DNA from 2 places in the Lentibacillus sp. genome. Region 1 is predicted to be linked to the other one. Evidence: predicted binding sites of a transcription regulator. Region 1 holds the regulator's gene; the other holds the start of a gene.
The links. Region 1 encodes LexA, which represses DNA repair genes until DNA is damaged. Its sites were predicted from a motif close to CGAACATATGTTCG; they were not measured.
Positions count from the first base shown of each region.

Region 1 (7,873 bases):
AAGCAAACTTTCCGCATCATGAATTATGTCACCCCGAAAGTTTATACGTTTTTGCTCGATATGTAAAGAAATATTGCGCGTTCCTTCATCAATGACCAAGAACTCTTCTTTGTTTTCGATCCTGACATTGGATGACTGATTTTTCAATATGTGTGATATAAGCAAGTTCGCAGGCATGTCCATCGTGATATACTGGAACTGCTTTTCCAGATCCTCTCTGTTTTGCTGACGGTGATAACTTTTAATAAATCGGCACAATATGTCACTGCGATAATAAAAAAAGCGTGCAAATTCTTCTTTTATCCAATAAATAGAGTAATGATTCAACAGAATTCCTCCTCCCTCGTACATACTATTATACCGTTTCATATTTAAAAGTTTGTCACACTGCGCAACAAAGAACCACTAGTTTTGTCGAACTCCAATTACATGCCATATTAGCTGCAGGTCAAGTGAAACTTTATTCAGTGGGGTTGCTGTCCTTTAAATTGGGATGAAAAAATGGCTCTTCCAATCGGAAGAGCCACCCTTTTACCAAAATATTTATTTCAGCAGTTGTTCAACACGATTTACGACATTTTCAACATTAAAGCCGTATTCCTCAACCACTTTATCCCCTTTGGCAGAGGCACCGAATCGATCAATGGCCAGAACATCGCCCTGATCGCCTATATATTTCTCCCATCCAAATGGTGATGCCATTTCGATGGCAAGTCTTTTCTTGACATCCGGCGGAATCACCTTATTCTTATAAGCATCATCCTGCTCTTTAAACCTGTCCCAGGAAGGCATGCTAACCACGTTAACTTCGATTCCTTTTTCATGCAGCGCTTCTTTAGCTTTTACAGCAAGCTGAACTTCTGAACCGGTTGCCAATAATAACGCATCCGGTGATTCCTTATCTGTTTCACTGATAACATACGCACCTTTTCGCACGCCTTCATGTGCATGCTCTTTGGTACCTTCCAATACAGGAAGCCCCTGTCTTGTCAGTACAAGTGCAGTCGGTTTATTGTTTGACTCCAATGCCAGTCTCCAGGCTTCGCGCACTTCATTGCCATCTGCAGGGCGAATGAGTGAAAGTCCAGGCATAGCTCTCAGGGATGGCAGCTGTTCAATGGGTTCATGTGTCGGTCCATCTTCACCAACAGCAATTGAATCATGGGTGAACACGTATGTCACTGGATTATTCATGATGGCTGACAGTCTTAGTGCCGGGCGCAAATAGTCGCTGAAGACAAAGAATGTTCCGGCATAAGGCTTAATACCGCCATGCAATGCCATCCCATTGACGGCAGCTGCCATTGCAAATTCACGTACACCGAACCAGATATTTTTTCCGGCATAATTGTTTCGGGAAAAGTCATCCTGGTTTTTAATCGTTGTCTTATTTGAACCTGCTAAGTCAGCACTGCCTCCAAACAGATATGGTACAGCTTTTGAGACTTCATTCAGGACCTCGCCGGATGAAGCACGGGTAGCTTTCGGATCATCATCTAAGTCATAAATGGGAAGGTTTTTCTCCCAGTTTTCCGGCAGCTCACCCCTTATAGCATGCTCTAATTCATTGCCCGCTTCCGGATATTTTTCTTTATAAGTTTCAAATAAACCGTTCCACTCTTGCTCAGCGTTTTTACCATCTTCAGCAATTTTTTCCCTGAAGTCGTCATACACTTCATCAGGTACATGAAATTCATCATGTTTCCAGCCGTAGTGTTCTTTTGTCAGTTTAACCTCATCTTCTCCCAGCGGGGCGCCATGTGAATCCGCAGAAGCTGACTTATTCGGTGATCCGTAGCCGATGACGGTTTTTACTTCGATCAGTGTCGGCTGATCGGTATTCGCTTTCGCTTCTTTGATAGCGTTGCGGATTTCACTCAAATCATTACCGTCTTCCACCCGGATAACCTGCCAGCCATATGCTTTGAAGCGTTCCTCCGTATTATCCGAAAATGCGCGGTTCAGCTCGCCATCAAGTGAAATGTCATTTGAATCATACAGTGCAATCAGCTTGCCCAATTGTAAATGACCTGCCAGTGATGCGGACTCATGAGAGATGCCCTCCATAAGGTCACCATCACTTACAAGCGCATACGTGTAATGGTCAATAATGGATATATCCTCTTTATTATAGGTTGCTGCAAGATGTGCTTCTGCCATAGCCATACCGACTGACATGGCAATGCCTTGTCCAAGCGGGCCTGTCGTTGCCTCAACCCCGTCAGTATGGTGGACTTCAGGATGGCCCGGTGTTCTGGAATCCCACTGACGGAACGACTTCAGATCATCAATGGTGACATCATAGCCTGATAAATGCAGCAGTCCATATAAAAGCATCGATCCATGACCTGCTGATAAAACGAAGCGGTCCCGGTTAAACCATTTGGAATTACCAGGGTTATGGGTCATGAAATCCGTCCATAATGTATACGCCATCGGTGCAGCGCCCATTGGGAGACCGGGATGACCGGAGCTTGCGTTTTCTACTGCATCAATTGCCAAAGTTCTGATTGTGTTAATGGATAGCTGTTCGATTGTTTCTGACAAAACGATACCCCTTTCCCTTGTTAACATTGATTCGTATCCTTTTTAATTCTATAATGAAACTGTTATTGTAACAAGTCATAACATGATTAATGTTTTTTGTTCTTATCTTGTAAATCACGCACTTTTTTCGGCGTGACATCCCTGCCTTCAGGATCCTTTACGGTCATTGACTTAAACTGATTTTTGAAAGATTTTCGGACATTCTGCAAATATTCTTCGCGGAGCTCCTTTTGTTCAGTCTGTTCCTTAACAGTTAAGCCTTCTTCTTTTGACTTTTTAGCTAATTGATTTATCCGATTAAGCTTTTCTTCTGAAATCATAGATGAAACCTCCTGAAAATCAATAAAGGCAAGAACAATATGACTGTTCCTGCCTTCTAATACTACACGTCAATTTATTCATATTCAAGTGTCGAGATATTCCTGATATCTGCGGTGCACAGTCGCTTTTGAAACAGAGTGCCCCAATCCATTCAATGTATCAGCAATTTCCCGGAAGGTGAGCTCATGCTGTCTCAACCGGACGACTTCTTCAATCGGAAATTCTTTTCGTTCTTTTCCCGGAGCCTTGTTGCGGTTTGACAGATTCTTGCTCGGATCAAATCCATTCTCAACGGCTTTCTTCATACCCCGCTTAATTTTTGCATTATGAATCTTCCGTTGATATTCCTCCACAATACTGACAATCTGCAGCAGCATTGAATCTGCTTCAGACAATTCCAGTTCGCCTTCATACAAAGACGTATAAATATTGACATCCAATTTTCGGAGTTGATGATACAAAGCAATTTTGGTATTCCCCCGCCCCAACCTCGTTTCATCCTGAATAAGCAAACAGTCCGCCCGTTCGTCAGAAAAATAATCCAGCATCCGAAAAACGCCTTCCCGGCTTATTTCATAGCCGCTCGCCTGTTCTTCAATACATTCCGCGACTGTAAAATGATAGGCACCGGCAAGCTTCATCAGTTCTTCTTTCTGCCTTTGCAATGATGTTTCCTGAATTTTTTTATCAGTACTGACCCGGCAATAAATAATTGCTCTCAATTTAATATCCCCTTATAAAGGTTGTTCAAAAGTCCGGTAAAAATGACACATCGAATTTCTTCGTTGGCTTATTGCTCCACTGCTCGAAACCGCGCCGTCTCGAACTTTCTGCCCTCTTTATCCTCCTTTTTGAACACCCACTTATATGTTATCCGCTTGTGATCATCGAAAAATATAAAAATATTAATGCAGATGTAAAAGCTACTAAATAAAATATATCAGTTTTCGTTATTCTTTCAAACATACGAACCATCCTTTCCTTTATAATGACAAGAACTTTTGTTCGGTTTTACCTATTATTATATACGAACAAATGATCTTGTCAACAGTTTTTTCGAACGAATGTTTGCTTCACTGAGATGAACATGCTATACTTACTTCAATAAATAATATGTGCGAGGTGTTTAATTGATGACGAAACTTTCAAAGCGGCAGGAAGCCATTCTCGATTATATAAAAGAGCAAGTGGGCGAAAAGGGTTATCCGCCGTCGGTCCGGGAAATCGCAGTGGCTGTGGGGCTTGCTTCCAGTTCAACCGTACACGGCCATTTGGCACGGCTGGAAAGTAAGGGGTTTATCAGACGTGACCCTACAAAACCACGGGCAATTGAAGTTTTAGATCTTTCAGAAGAAAGCAATATCCCAAGGGAAGAACCGCGATATGCGCCTGTTATCGGAAAGGTAACCGCTGGCATTCCAATTACCGCCGTGGAAAATATTGAAGAATTTGTTCCTTTGCCAAGTTCGGTAACAGGTACTGATGAGAATCTGTTTGTACTCGTTATTGAGGGAGAAAGCATGATTGAAGCAGGTATATTGGACGGGGATATGGTCATCGTTAAGCAGCAGACTACAGCACAAAATGGTGATATCGTAGTCGGTATGACCGATGAAGATGAAGCCACTGTAAAGCGATTCTTTAAAGAAAAAGACCACATTCGCCTCCAGCCTGAAAACGCAACGTTGGAGCCGCTTATCTATCAAAATGTGACCATTTTGGGCAAAGTAGTCGGTTTGTATCGTAATGTTGAATAGAACAGTAATAAAAACTTAACTGCTTTATAGACCATATTTTATTACTGTAGTTTTATTCAGTTATTGCAGCTATATAATATTCATTCAGTGGGATACTTTTTTCCCCACTGCATGTTAGTTGAAGGAATCGGACTTTACGGGCAGCTAATCCCCCACTTATCTTTCCTGGCTTCCTTGAAATATTGAAGTGAGGGTCTTCCTGCCCGTTAAGGCAGAATAAAACAAGGCTTGGCCATCACAGCAACATGATGCCAAGCCTTGTTTTTAATGTAAATAACATTTGGAATTTTAATAGGTTGTCAAATACTGCTCCCTCTCCCATGGATGAACAGTCGTACGGAACATATCCCATTCAATCGTTTTTGCTTCAACGAAATGTTCATATAAGTGTTCGCCCAGTGCTTCAACAACCGTCTCATCTTTCTGCATTTCCAACAAAGCGTCCTTAAGTGTTTCAGGCAAACTCTTGACACCATTCGCTTCACGCTCTTTTTTGTCCATATCGTATATGTTCTGATCAACTGATTCAGGCGGTGTTAATTTGTTTTCAACACCATCCAGTCCGCTTGCAAGCAACACTGACATCGCCATATATGGATTGGCGGCAGGATCAACACTTCGCACTTCAATACGGGTGCTTAAACCGCGGGAGTACGGAATGCGGACAAGCGGACTCCTGTTTGTGCCGGACCACGCTACATAACATGGCGCCTCATAGCCTGGAACCAGTCGTTTATACGAATTAACCGTCGGATTCGTAACTGCTGTGAAGTTTGTGGCATGTTTAATTACCCCGGCAGTGAACTGATAAGCAACATCGCTTAATTGCATTTCCCCATCTTTATCAAAAAACGCATTTTCGCCATTCCTGAATAAAGACATATTGACATGCATTCCGGAACCATTGACCCCGAAGAGCGGTTTTGGCATAAAGGTCGCATGCAGGTTATGTTTTCTTGCAATTGTCCTGACGACCAATTTAAATGTTTGAATATCATCGGCATGTTTAACAGCATCTGAATACTTAAAATCAATTTCGTGCTGACCTGGTGCACCTTCGTGATGTGATGCTTCAATTTCAAAACCCATTTCTTCCAGTTCCAGAACAATATCCCGCCGGCAGTTTTCACCCAGATCTGTTGGTGCCAGATCAAAATAGCCGCCGCGATCATTCAGTTCCAATGAAGGCTGGCCCTTCTCATCCAGTTTGAACAGAAAGAATTCCGGTTCTGTACCTATATTGAACGCATCAAAACCGAGCTCTTCCATTTTCTGAAGCTTTCGTTTTAAATTGTAACGCGGGCATCCCGCAAATGGGGTCCCATCAGGATTATATATATCACAAATAAACCGGGCCACTTTCCCTTTTTCCGAGGTCCATGGAAATACCACAAATGAATCCAGATCAGGATGCAGGTACATGTCGGATTCCTCAATACGGACAAACCCTTCTATGGATGAGCCATCGAACATCATTTTATTGTCCAAAGCTTTATCCAATTGACTGAGCGGAATCTCAACATTTTTGATATTTCCAAGCATGTCGGTAAATTGAAGCCGGATAAATCGGACATTTTCTTCCTCGATTCGTTTCATGATTTGTGCTCTCGTTAAGCCTGATGCCATTTAATTTCCTCCTAAGTCATTTTTAACAGCATATCAATCGACCACCATAAACCTTATTCCTTTATATTAGAGACATCGGAACGCTATGTAAAGTTATAACACTAACGTAAATTTTTCAGACCTGCTCTCAGTCGGTTAAAAATATTAATTCTTTCTCAACTAAATGATTAACTGCTGATTCAAGCGCAATTTTCACATGAGCATATGTTAACCCCCCTTGCACAAATGCTGTATATGGTTCCCTGATCGGGCCGTCTGCAGTCAATTCAAGACTCGCACCTTGTATAAACGTACCAGCCGCCATAATGACCTCATCCTGATAACCGGGCATTCCGCTCGGGTACGGGGTAACAAAGGCGTTAACCGGTGAATTTTGCTGGATCGCTTGGCAAAATGCAACCATGTTCTCCGCATTGTTAAAAGTAACCGTCTGAATCAGATCTGTACGAAACGTTTCATAACCCGGGCTTGTCCGAAAGCCTGCCAATTCTAAAAATCTCGCCGTCAAGACAGCACCTTTTAAAGCTTCCCCAACAATGTTCGGTGCCATAAAAAGACCCTGAAACATCTCCTGTAAGGTGTTAAATGTTGCACCAGTTTCCTTTCCAAGTCCTGGTGCTGTCAGGCGATTGGCACATTGTTCTACATACGATTCTTTCCCGGCAATATATCCGCCCGCACGGACAAGTCCGCCTCCCGGGTTTTTAATCAGCGACCCTGCGATAACATCTGCACCTGCATGCAGTGGTTCGCGTTCCTCAGCGAACTCGCCATAGCAATTATCAACGAATATAATCGCGTGTTCATTTATCGATTTGACAAAGCGGACCATTTCTTCAATTTCGCTGATTGTAAAAGACGGTCTGTCGTCATAACCTTTTGAACGCTGAACGCCAATTACTTTCGTTTTTGGAGACAGTTTTCGCCTGACTCCGGGATAGTCAACTGAGCCGTCATCCAGTAAATCGACCTGATTATATGTAATATGAAAATCGGCTAATGAGCCACTATGCTGACCGTTTATGCCAATAACCGTTTCTAATGTGTCGTAAGGTTTACCGGTAATATACAACAATTCCTCGCCCGGCCGCAAAAGGCCGAACAGAGCGGTTGATATGGCATGAGTCCCGGAAACGATCTGCGGTCTGACGAGCGCATCTTCCCCTCCGAACACATCAGCATAGACTCTTTCCAATGTTTCCCGGCCCAAATCATCATATCCATAACCAGTGGTCGAATAAAAATGAGTATCACTGACACGGTTGGATTTGAAAGCATCAAGCACCCGCCTCTGACTCATTTCGGTTACCGCTGAGATATTTGCGTGCTGCTGTTTACAGTCATGTTCTGCCTGTGTTATTAAATTTTTCAACATCAATAACTTAATGCTCCTTTAATAAGCTTTTCAGAGGATGACTTTGCCGGATATACCCACTGATAGAGTATACATTTGCATTTTCCCGAAAAAAACGCTCTGTGACGATTGTTTCCTGATCCAATCGGTACAGCAATTTTCCCTGGTCGGGATTTAAATTCACGGTATACCAGTCCCATTCATCCTTCAATGTTTCCTCCAGCTTCCTCAGCAGCCGGTGGATGTCTGACGGTTCAAGTGCGCTAAT
Region 1 is NZ_DATGTT010000065.1:10,631-18,503, reverse strand. It holds gene sirA (sporulation inhibitor of replication protein SirA) at 1-327, opposite strand, end outside; gene tkt (transketolase) at 544-2,547, opposite strand; gene VK097_RS11540 (DUF896 domain-containing protein) at 2,634-2,867, opposite strand; gene VK097_RS11535 (YneB family resolvase-like protein) at 2,952-3,590, opposite strand; gene lexA (transcriptional repressor LexA) at 4,002-4,625, shown strand; gene glnA (type I glutamate--ammonia ligase) at 4,914-6,251, opposite strand; gene VK097_RS11520 (methionine gamma-lyase family protein) at 6,379-7,626, opposite strand; gene hflX (GTPase HflX) at 7,634-7,873, opposite strand, start outside.

Region 2 (7,873 bases), on a different contig from region 1:
TGTTCTTCAGGCACTTCAGTTCGTGTCATACGTTTCGTTTGTGTGGTCATAACATTACTCCCTTCCAGATTATTTCGCTTCTCTAATAAATTATAGAATAAAAATAACTGATTTAACATCATTTCCGAGATTTTTATAAAAAATCACGGGATAAGTGTCCGTTTTACAGTGAATAATTATGAAAGCATAAAAAAATACAACTGTATCAAAACAGCTGTATCAATGGAAAGGCAGTGGATAGTACAGTAAAATGAAAATGAAGTTTCACTTTATCTCGCAGGATGGTCACATTCGTCACAAAGGTTGCCGTAACAGTCAGCTTTCTCATACATCTCGTGACCGCAATTGCGGCATTTTTTTCGCGGCAGATTTCTGAAAAACTCAACAACGTTCATCATGTCTAACATCCCCTTTTGATTTGGTAAACTCATTGTATTATAACAGTATGCAACATGTCAATACTGTGTTACAACAAAATTTAAATTTGAGGTGATTTTTTATGAAAATAACGATTGTCGGCTGTTGGGGCGGGTATCCTGCGCCGGGCGGAGCAACGTCAGCATATATGCTGGAAAAAGATGATTTTACATTACTGATTGATGCCGGAAGCGGTTCATTGTCAAAACTGCAAAACATGAGACATGTCATGGATCTTGATGCGGTCATTCTGTCCCATTATCATCATGACCATGTAGCCGATATCGGCGTTTTGCAGTATGCATGGCTGGTCCAGTCCTATATTCATGAAAGCAATGAAATCCTGCCGATATATGGTCATACGGAAGATAAGGAAGGATTCAAGTCATTAACACATAAAAAAACAGAAGGAGTCGCATACGAGCCAAGCGAAACATTGGAAACTGGCCCGTTCTCCATCACGTTTTTAAAGACGGAACATCCGGTGCCATGCTACGGCATGCGGATCACCGATGGAAGAACGACACTTGTTTACACCGCCGATACCGCCTTTAAGGAAGAATGGTATGAGTTTGCCAAAGATGCGGATTTCTTAATTGCGGACTGTAACTTTTATGAAGATCAGGATGGCTCATCGGCAGGGCATATGACAAGCAAGGAGGGGGCTGTGATCGCTGATAAAGCAAATGTCGGAAAATTGATTCTCAGCCATCTGCCGCAATATCGTGACAACAATGATCTGGTAAAAGAAGCAGAACAATACTTCGACGGGAGTATTGAACTCGCAGCAGAAGGTCTCGTGTGGGAAAAGTCGTAATTTTTGCCTGAAACCGATATTTTTATTAGACTACAAAATAGGACGTTAGAATTACAAAGGGAGGACGGATCATGAAATTTATTGATAACCAGGGCATTACCGATCCGGCTATAAATCTGGCAATCGAAGAATATATTTTGCAGAATTTCGGGGAAAAAGATACATATTTATTATTTTATATCAACAACCCCTCGATTATCGTCGGCCGGAATCAGAACTCAGTTGAAGAAATCAATACCGAATACGTGGATGATAACGGCATTAAAGTTGTCCGCAGGCTTTCCGGCGGCGGTGCGGTCTACCATGATCAGCAGAATCTTAATTTCAGTTTTATTACGAAAGATGACGGGGAAAGCTTCCAGGATTTCGAGAAATTTACCCAGCCTATTGTTGACGCACTGAATAAGCTGGGGGTGCCTGCTGAAATGAAAGGACGGAATGATCTGGCTGTTGAAGGCCGCAAAATTTCCGGGAATGCCATGTTCTCAACAAAGGGACGCATGTTCAGCCATGGTACATTGATGCTTGATTCAGAAATTGAAAATGTCGTATCAGCCTTGAATGTAAATAAGGAAAAAATCGAGTCAAAAGGCATCAAATCAATTCGCAGCCGTGTCGCCAATATCTCTGAGTATCTTGATGAAAAGATTTCGATGGACGAGTTTAAAGAAATGATTCTGAAATACGTTTTTGATGTGGAAGATGTCAAAGATGTGCCACAGTATGAGCTGACTGAAGCCGATTGGGAAGAAATCCATAAAATCTCGGAAAACCGCTACCAAAAATGGGAATGGAACTATGGCAGGTCACCTAAATTCAACGTGCAGGCATCACATAAGTTTGATGCTGGTCTGGTCGATGTTCGTCTTGATGTTAAAAACGGGATGATTGAAAACTGCAAAATCTACGGAGACTTTTTCGGATTGGGAGAAATAAGCGATCTTGAAAATGAATTGACAGACGTACGCCATGAGCGTAAAGCAATCCAGGAAGCACTGGCAGATGTTGATGTCCCGTATTACCTTGGCAAAATTCCAAAAGATGAATTTATTAAATTGCTGTATTAATACAGTGCAAAGCCGGCTCTATAATTCATGGGCCGGTTTTTAAGTCAGTTTTGGCAAGCGCTTTCTCTTGAATTTCCATAGTTGCTGTTTTACAATAAAATGAATGATTATTCATTCAATTCAAGGAGAGAGAAACTGTGAATATAACTAAACAATTAACAATGACCGCGAGAAAAAACCGTCACAAACCAGCCTATATTTTCCAGGACCAGGAAACAAGCTATATAGAGCTTGAAGGCGCCGTGACAAAATTTGCTTCTCGGCTGCAGCAGCTTGGCTATAAGAAAGGGGACCATATTGCCCTTGTCGTTGGAAATAGCCCATATTATATTATCGGGTTATACGGCGCATTGCGTATGGGTGCCGTAGTCATTCCGGTCAATCCAATGTACACATCACATGAAATGTCTTACATTTTGCGGAATGGGGATGTGAAAGCAATCATCACAATGGATGTGTTATTGGAGAAATTTGAGCCGATTGCAGATCAGCTTCCTGATGTCCGGTATTACATAACTTGTGAAAGCGGTGCCGATATAGCACACGACAAAAGTCCGTTATCAGCAAAAATGAAATCGTTTACGCAAATGATCGAGGAAGGCAGCCTGGGGTTTGACGATCCGGGATCAGATGATGAGGATACGGCGATTATTCTTTACACCTCTGGAACGACGGGGGAACCAAAGGGCGCCATGCTGTCCCATAAAAATATTTACTCGAATGCGAAAGACGTTGCTGATTATTTAACCATTAACGGGGAAGATCGGGTGATCGCTGCATTGCCGATGTTCCATGTGTTCTGTCTGACGGTTGCGGTGAATGCACCGCTGATGAATGGCGGAACGGTATTGATTATGCCGAAATTCTCACCACAGGAAGTGTTCCGGGTTGCGCGTGTTCATGAAGCAACCATTTTTGCAGGTGTGCCGACTATGTACAATTATCTGCTGCAAAGTGCCGAAAACGGTCAAAGTGATTTTTCTGGCATCCGTTTATGTATTTCCGGTGGGTCAGCGATGCCGATTTCACTGCTGAAAGGTTTTGAAAAGGCTTTCGATGTCAAGGTTTCTGAAGGTTACGGGCTGTCGGAGTCCTCACCGGTTACATGTTTCAATCCGCTTGACCGTCCGCGCAAGCCGGGTTCAATTGGGACCAGTATTCTCAATGTGGAAAATAAAGTTGTCGACGAGTTCAGCGAGGAAGTGCCGCCTGGTGAAGTCGGCGAATTGATTGTTCGTGGTCCGAATGTTATGAAGGGCTACTATAAAATGGAGGAAGAAACGACTGCAGCGTTAAGAGATGGCTGGCTCTACACCGGTGACATGGCACGAATGGATGATGAAGGGTATTTTTATATTGTCGACCGGAAAAAAGATATGGTTTTGGTGGGTGGATTTAATGTATATCCGCGCGAGGTGGAAGAGGTGCTTTATGACCATCCCGGTGTAGCGGAAGCGGCTGTGATTGGAACACCGCATCCCGAATCAGGCGAATCCGTTCTTGCTTTTATTGTCGCAAGCGATTCTTCATTGGATGAAGCGGCTTTATTGGAATTTTGTAAAGGACATCTGGCCAAATATAAAGTTCCGTCGAAAATGGAATTCATGGACGAACTGCCGAAGAACACGACAGGGAAAATATTGCGGAAGAACCTGCGTGAATGGATAGCACAATAAGCGCAGAGGTGTTCCGGCAACGCGGAGCACCTCTTCTGTTTTTTGAACACGCACTTTCGGGGTAATTTTAAGAAAATAGTGAAATTTATATTGTCTTTTTTATTTAGAATTGGTAAATTATAGGTATACCTCTTTCTTTTCATGATACATGAAAGGATGAAAAAAGAATGATAGATAATTTTTATTCTTCATCACACGAAGTGACTCCCCTTACAATGGCAGTTATCGCGCAGCAGAATGAAAACGGAAGTACCAGTACACTGGTTTTGGAAGAGCACGAAGAATATTCTGTTCCCCACCCCCCAAGTAAAATTATTGATTATGCATGCAAGTTCTTTGGGAGCAGCCTGCGTGGCAGACAGGATGGAACACGCGGCATTTGCGGTATCACACATAAAGCCCCCGTCTCCATTGATCCAACCAGCGGCATGTATTTTTTTCCCACGACTTCGCCTGCCAACCCAAAATGTTCATGGATTGCCCATTCACATATTGACCAGGTAAATCAGGGCCCGGGAAGGCAGACGGAGATAGTTTTTAAGAATCATAAATCCATTCTTTTTGAAATTTCATTTGGTTCAATGCTCAATCAGGTGCAGCGGACGGCGCAATACCGGTATTTATTGGACAACCGTATCAAGTATTTGCAGAATCATGCTGCTGATAAAGTGGCAGAGCCTTTTGCATAAGTTCCTGAATGATCGTTTCCACTTTTTTGCGGATTGCCGGGTTAAAATAATTTCGCTTCTCTTCACGTCCCCTGCAAAGAAATAAGTAAGATGAAAAGGAATCATTTTTATTCAGTGTAACGACCCGAATCTTTTGATCCTGCATCGCTTTTTGCAGCCTTCTGCGTTCATTTGCGGCTTCGGTATTCATTTTTTCCAAAAGGTCTATATAAGGTTCTTTTATTTTAAATGTGCCGTTCCGGATGTTGTAAAGATCCTGCTGAATAACCACCATCGCCATTGAAAGAAACAGGAAGCGTGAAGCAAGCTGTAATTCTTCGTCATTCAGATAGCGCATGTCATCCCCTCCGTAACCGAACATTAGTTCTGCATTTTATTATATGATAAAATGAACAAAAAATACACTAAAAAATTTTATATAAGGTAAAATGGAGAGAAAGAGGTATATACAGCCTTGTCAAAAGGCGTACCAAAGTAAAATTTTCGGTAATGGCTGCTGAATCTACGAATGACGGATAAATTAAAACAAAAACAGTTATACTGGAAAATAGACGAAAAAGACGCTTCAGATTAAGGGGACAAAGATACATGTATTTGTTAAACGTCAGCATTATGGACTGGAGAATTTGGCTTGAGCAGGACAAGTTGGACGAGTATCTCCAGCATTTGTTAAATGAATACGAAAGTCTGGGGCCTTTACCGGGCATTCTTTTGCCATTTATTGAGGCCTTCCTCCCATTTTTGCCACTGATTGTGTTCGTAATGGCCAATGCAGCGGCTTATGGTCTGTGGAAAGGTTTTATATTATCGTGGGCAGGGGCATGCGTCGGTGCGATAATGGTATTTTTACTTATTCGAAAACTTGGGGACAAACGGTTATTCAGGGCAATAAGCCGGAACAAGCAAGTGGTTCGAGTGACCACTTGGGTGGAGCGGCATGGTTTCGGTCCGCTCTTTCTATTAATGTGTTTTCCATTCTCCCCGTCGTCGGTGATCAACGTTGTATCGGCGCTGTCAAAAATTAATATACGGCAGTTTATCCTGGCGGTACTCATGGGTAAGACGGTCATGATTTTTTCGATTGCCTTTGTCGGTTCGAGCATCGTTGAATTTGCACAGAAGCCGGTCAGAACAATTGTTGTCGGAGTTTGTATTGTCCTGTTCTGGCTGTTTGGGAAATATATTGAGAGGCGTCTGCAACGAAAGACGATCATAAGGGAAATTTCCGAGCGTGAACAGGTTAAAAAGTGAATAAACAGGGTAGACTAGTATAAGTGGAATGTCGCCAAGAAACTTGTCATACCCTGGAGGAAACTGAAATGAATAAGAGATATTTTCGTAAAATAATGCCGGTCATACTATTTGCATTGGTTCTGGCCATTATTTTCCGGTCTAACTTGTTTGCTAGTTATATTGTCAATGGCGAATCAATGGAACCAACGTTGTATGACGGCAATCTATTGATGGTCAATAAAGTGGTTTATAACCTGACAGATATAGAACGCTTCGATATTGTTGTGTTCCATGCGGATGAACAGGATGATTATGTCAAGCGGGTCGTCGGTTTGCCCGGCGATGAGATTGTTTACAAGGATGATAAATTGTATATTAACGGTGAATATATAGAAGAACCTTTTCTGAAGCGATTTCGAAAAATGAGCGATAAAGAGCCATATACGAAAGATTTCACGCTGGAAGGTGTCACTGGAAAAACCGAAGTGCCTGAAGGAAAACTGTTCGTGATGGGAGATAACCGCGGCGAAAGTCTCGATAGCCGTGAAATCGGGTTTGTTAACGCCGAAACAATTGTCGGGAAAGTGGATGTCAAGTACTGGCCGTTCTCAGAAATGCAATTAAGTTTCGGGGAAAAGTAGAAACTTCATTCAGTGGGCGCTTTTCCCACTGAATGTTAGTTGAACAAATCGGGCATTTATAGATCGTCAGCCGTTATTATCCGGCCGTTTGCTGGAATGAAAAACATACGTTTGTAAAGTGTCTAAAACCTGTTTCTCTGTTAAAATGAGAAATAGGTTTTATTATTTTATAGTGGCATAGGTGAGACCCCGCAGGGCGTCAGCCTGAGGAGGCTCACCAGCCGCCCGCGGAAAGCGGCGTGTATTTTCGGAGCGGTAGAAGACGCACCAACTTATACCTTAAGTTACGTCGCAGCTTATGGATTTTGTGTTATAATCAACAATCTTTTAGAAAACAGCCTATTATTTGCAGGGGGCGGAATGTATGGGAGTCCGATTTTTATTAGGCAGAGCCGGAACCGGCAAAAGTGAACGGATTTTGAATGATATACGGCAACAATTAACCGACAACCCACAAGGGTCGCCAATCTTTTATATTGTGCCTGATCAAATGACATTTCAGCAGGAATACGCATTATTTCAGGATGAAGCTATCAAAGGAAGCATCCGTGCCCAGGTGGTCAGTTTTTCGCGGCTTGCATGGCGCGTTATGCAGGAAACCGGCGGCAGCACCAAACAGTTCATCAGCTCGGTCGGAACCCAAATGATGCTCCGTAAAATAATCGCCGAAAAAGAAAGTGAATGGGATATATTTCAGAAGGCTTTGGAGAAACAGGGTTTTCTGGAACAGCTTGAGAACATGATTACTGAGTTCAAACGTTACCGGATTACACCGGAAATGCTGGATTTGCAAATGAGACAGATGCAGCAATTTGTTCATAAAGAACCTGGTGAGGCTGCACTGGCGGGTAAGCTCAATGATCTGGCTTATATCTATGAAAACCTGACGCGTGCAATGGAAGATAAATATATTGATAGTGAGGATCAGCTGCAGCTGCTTGCCGATAAAATACAGGCGGCGCCGCAGCTTGAGAATGCTGATATCTATATCGACGGATTTCACCGGTTTTCACCGAAGGAATTGCTTGTTGTCGAAGCCCTGATGAAAAAATGCAATTCGGTGACGGTGGCATTAACAGCTGATATCCCGGACCAGGATAATCTTTCTGAACTGGATTTGTTTTATCAGACAAAAGAGACATACCAAACATTGCGGACAATCGCACAGGAGAATAACATTCCCATAAAAGAACCGGGCATATTGGACCGGGATGATGGATGGTTACAGAACCGCCCGTATTTTGCTCATTTGGAACAGTACTTTGATGTCAGACCTGCACCTGTATATGACGATGAAGTGCCTATCCAGATCGCCGAGGCGGTTCACCCGCGT
Region 2 is NZ_DATGTT010000060.1:34,740-42,612, reverse strand. It holds gene pepF (oligoendopeptidase F) at 1-50, opposite strand, end outside; gene yhfH (protein YhfH) at 270-398, opposite strand; gene VK097_RS10695 (MBL fold metallo-hydrolase) at 500-1,234, shown strand; gene lplA (lipoate--protein ligase) at 1,306-2,301, shown strand; gene VK097_RS10685 (fatty acid--CoA ligase family protein) at 2,439-3,977, shown strand; gene VK097_RS10680 (competence protein ComK) at 4,145-4,666, shown strand; gene VK097_RS10675 (YhjD family protein) at 4,614-5,003, opposite strand; gene VK097_RS10670 (TVP38/TMEM64 family protein) at 5,255-5,917, shown strand; gene lepB (signal peptidase I) at 5,986-6,540, shown strand; gene addB (helicase-exonuclease AddAB subunit AddB) at 6,905-7,873, shown strand, end outside.
Region 2: a site for LexA is predicted at 5,021-5,034, ahead of VK097_RS10675 (YhjD family protein). Genes of this name have one in related genera too.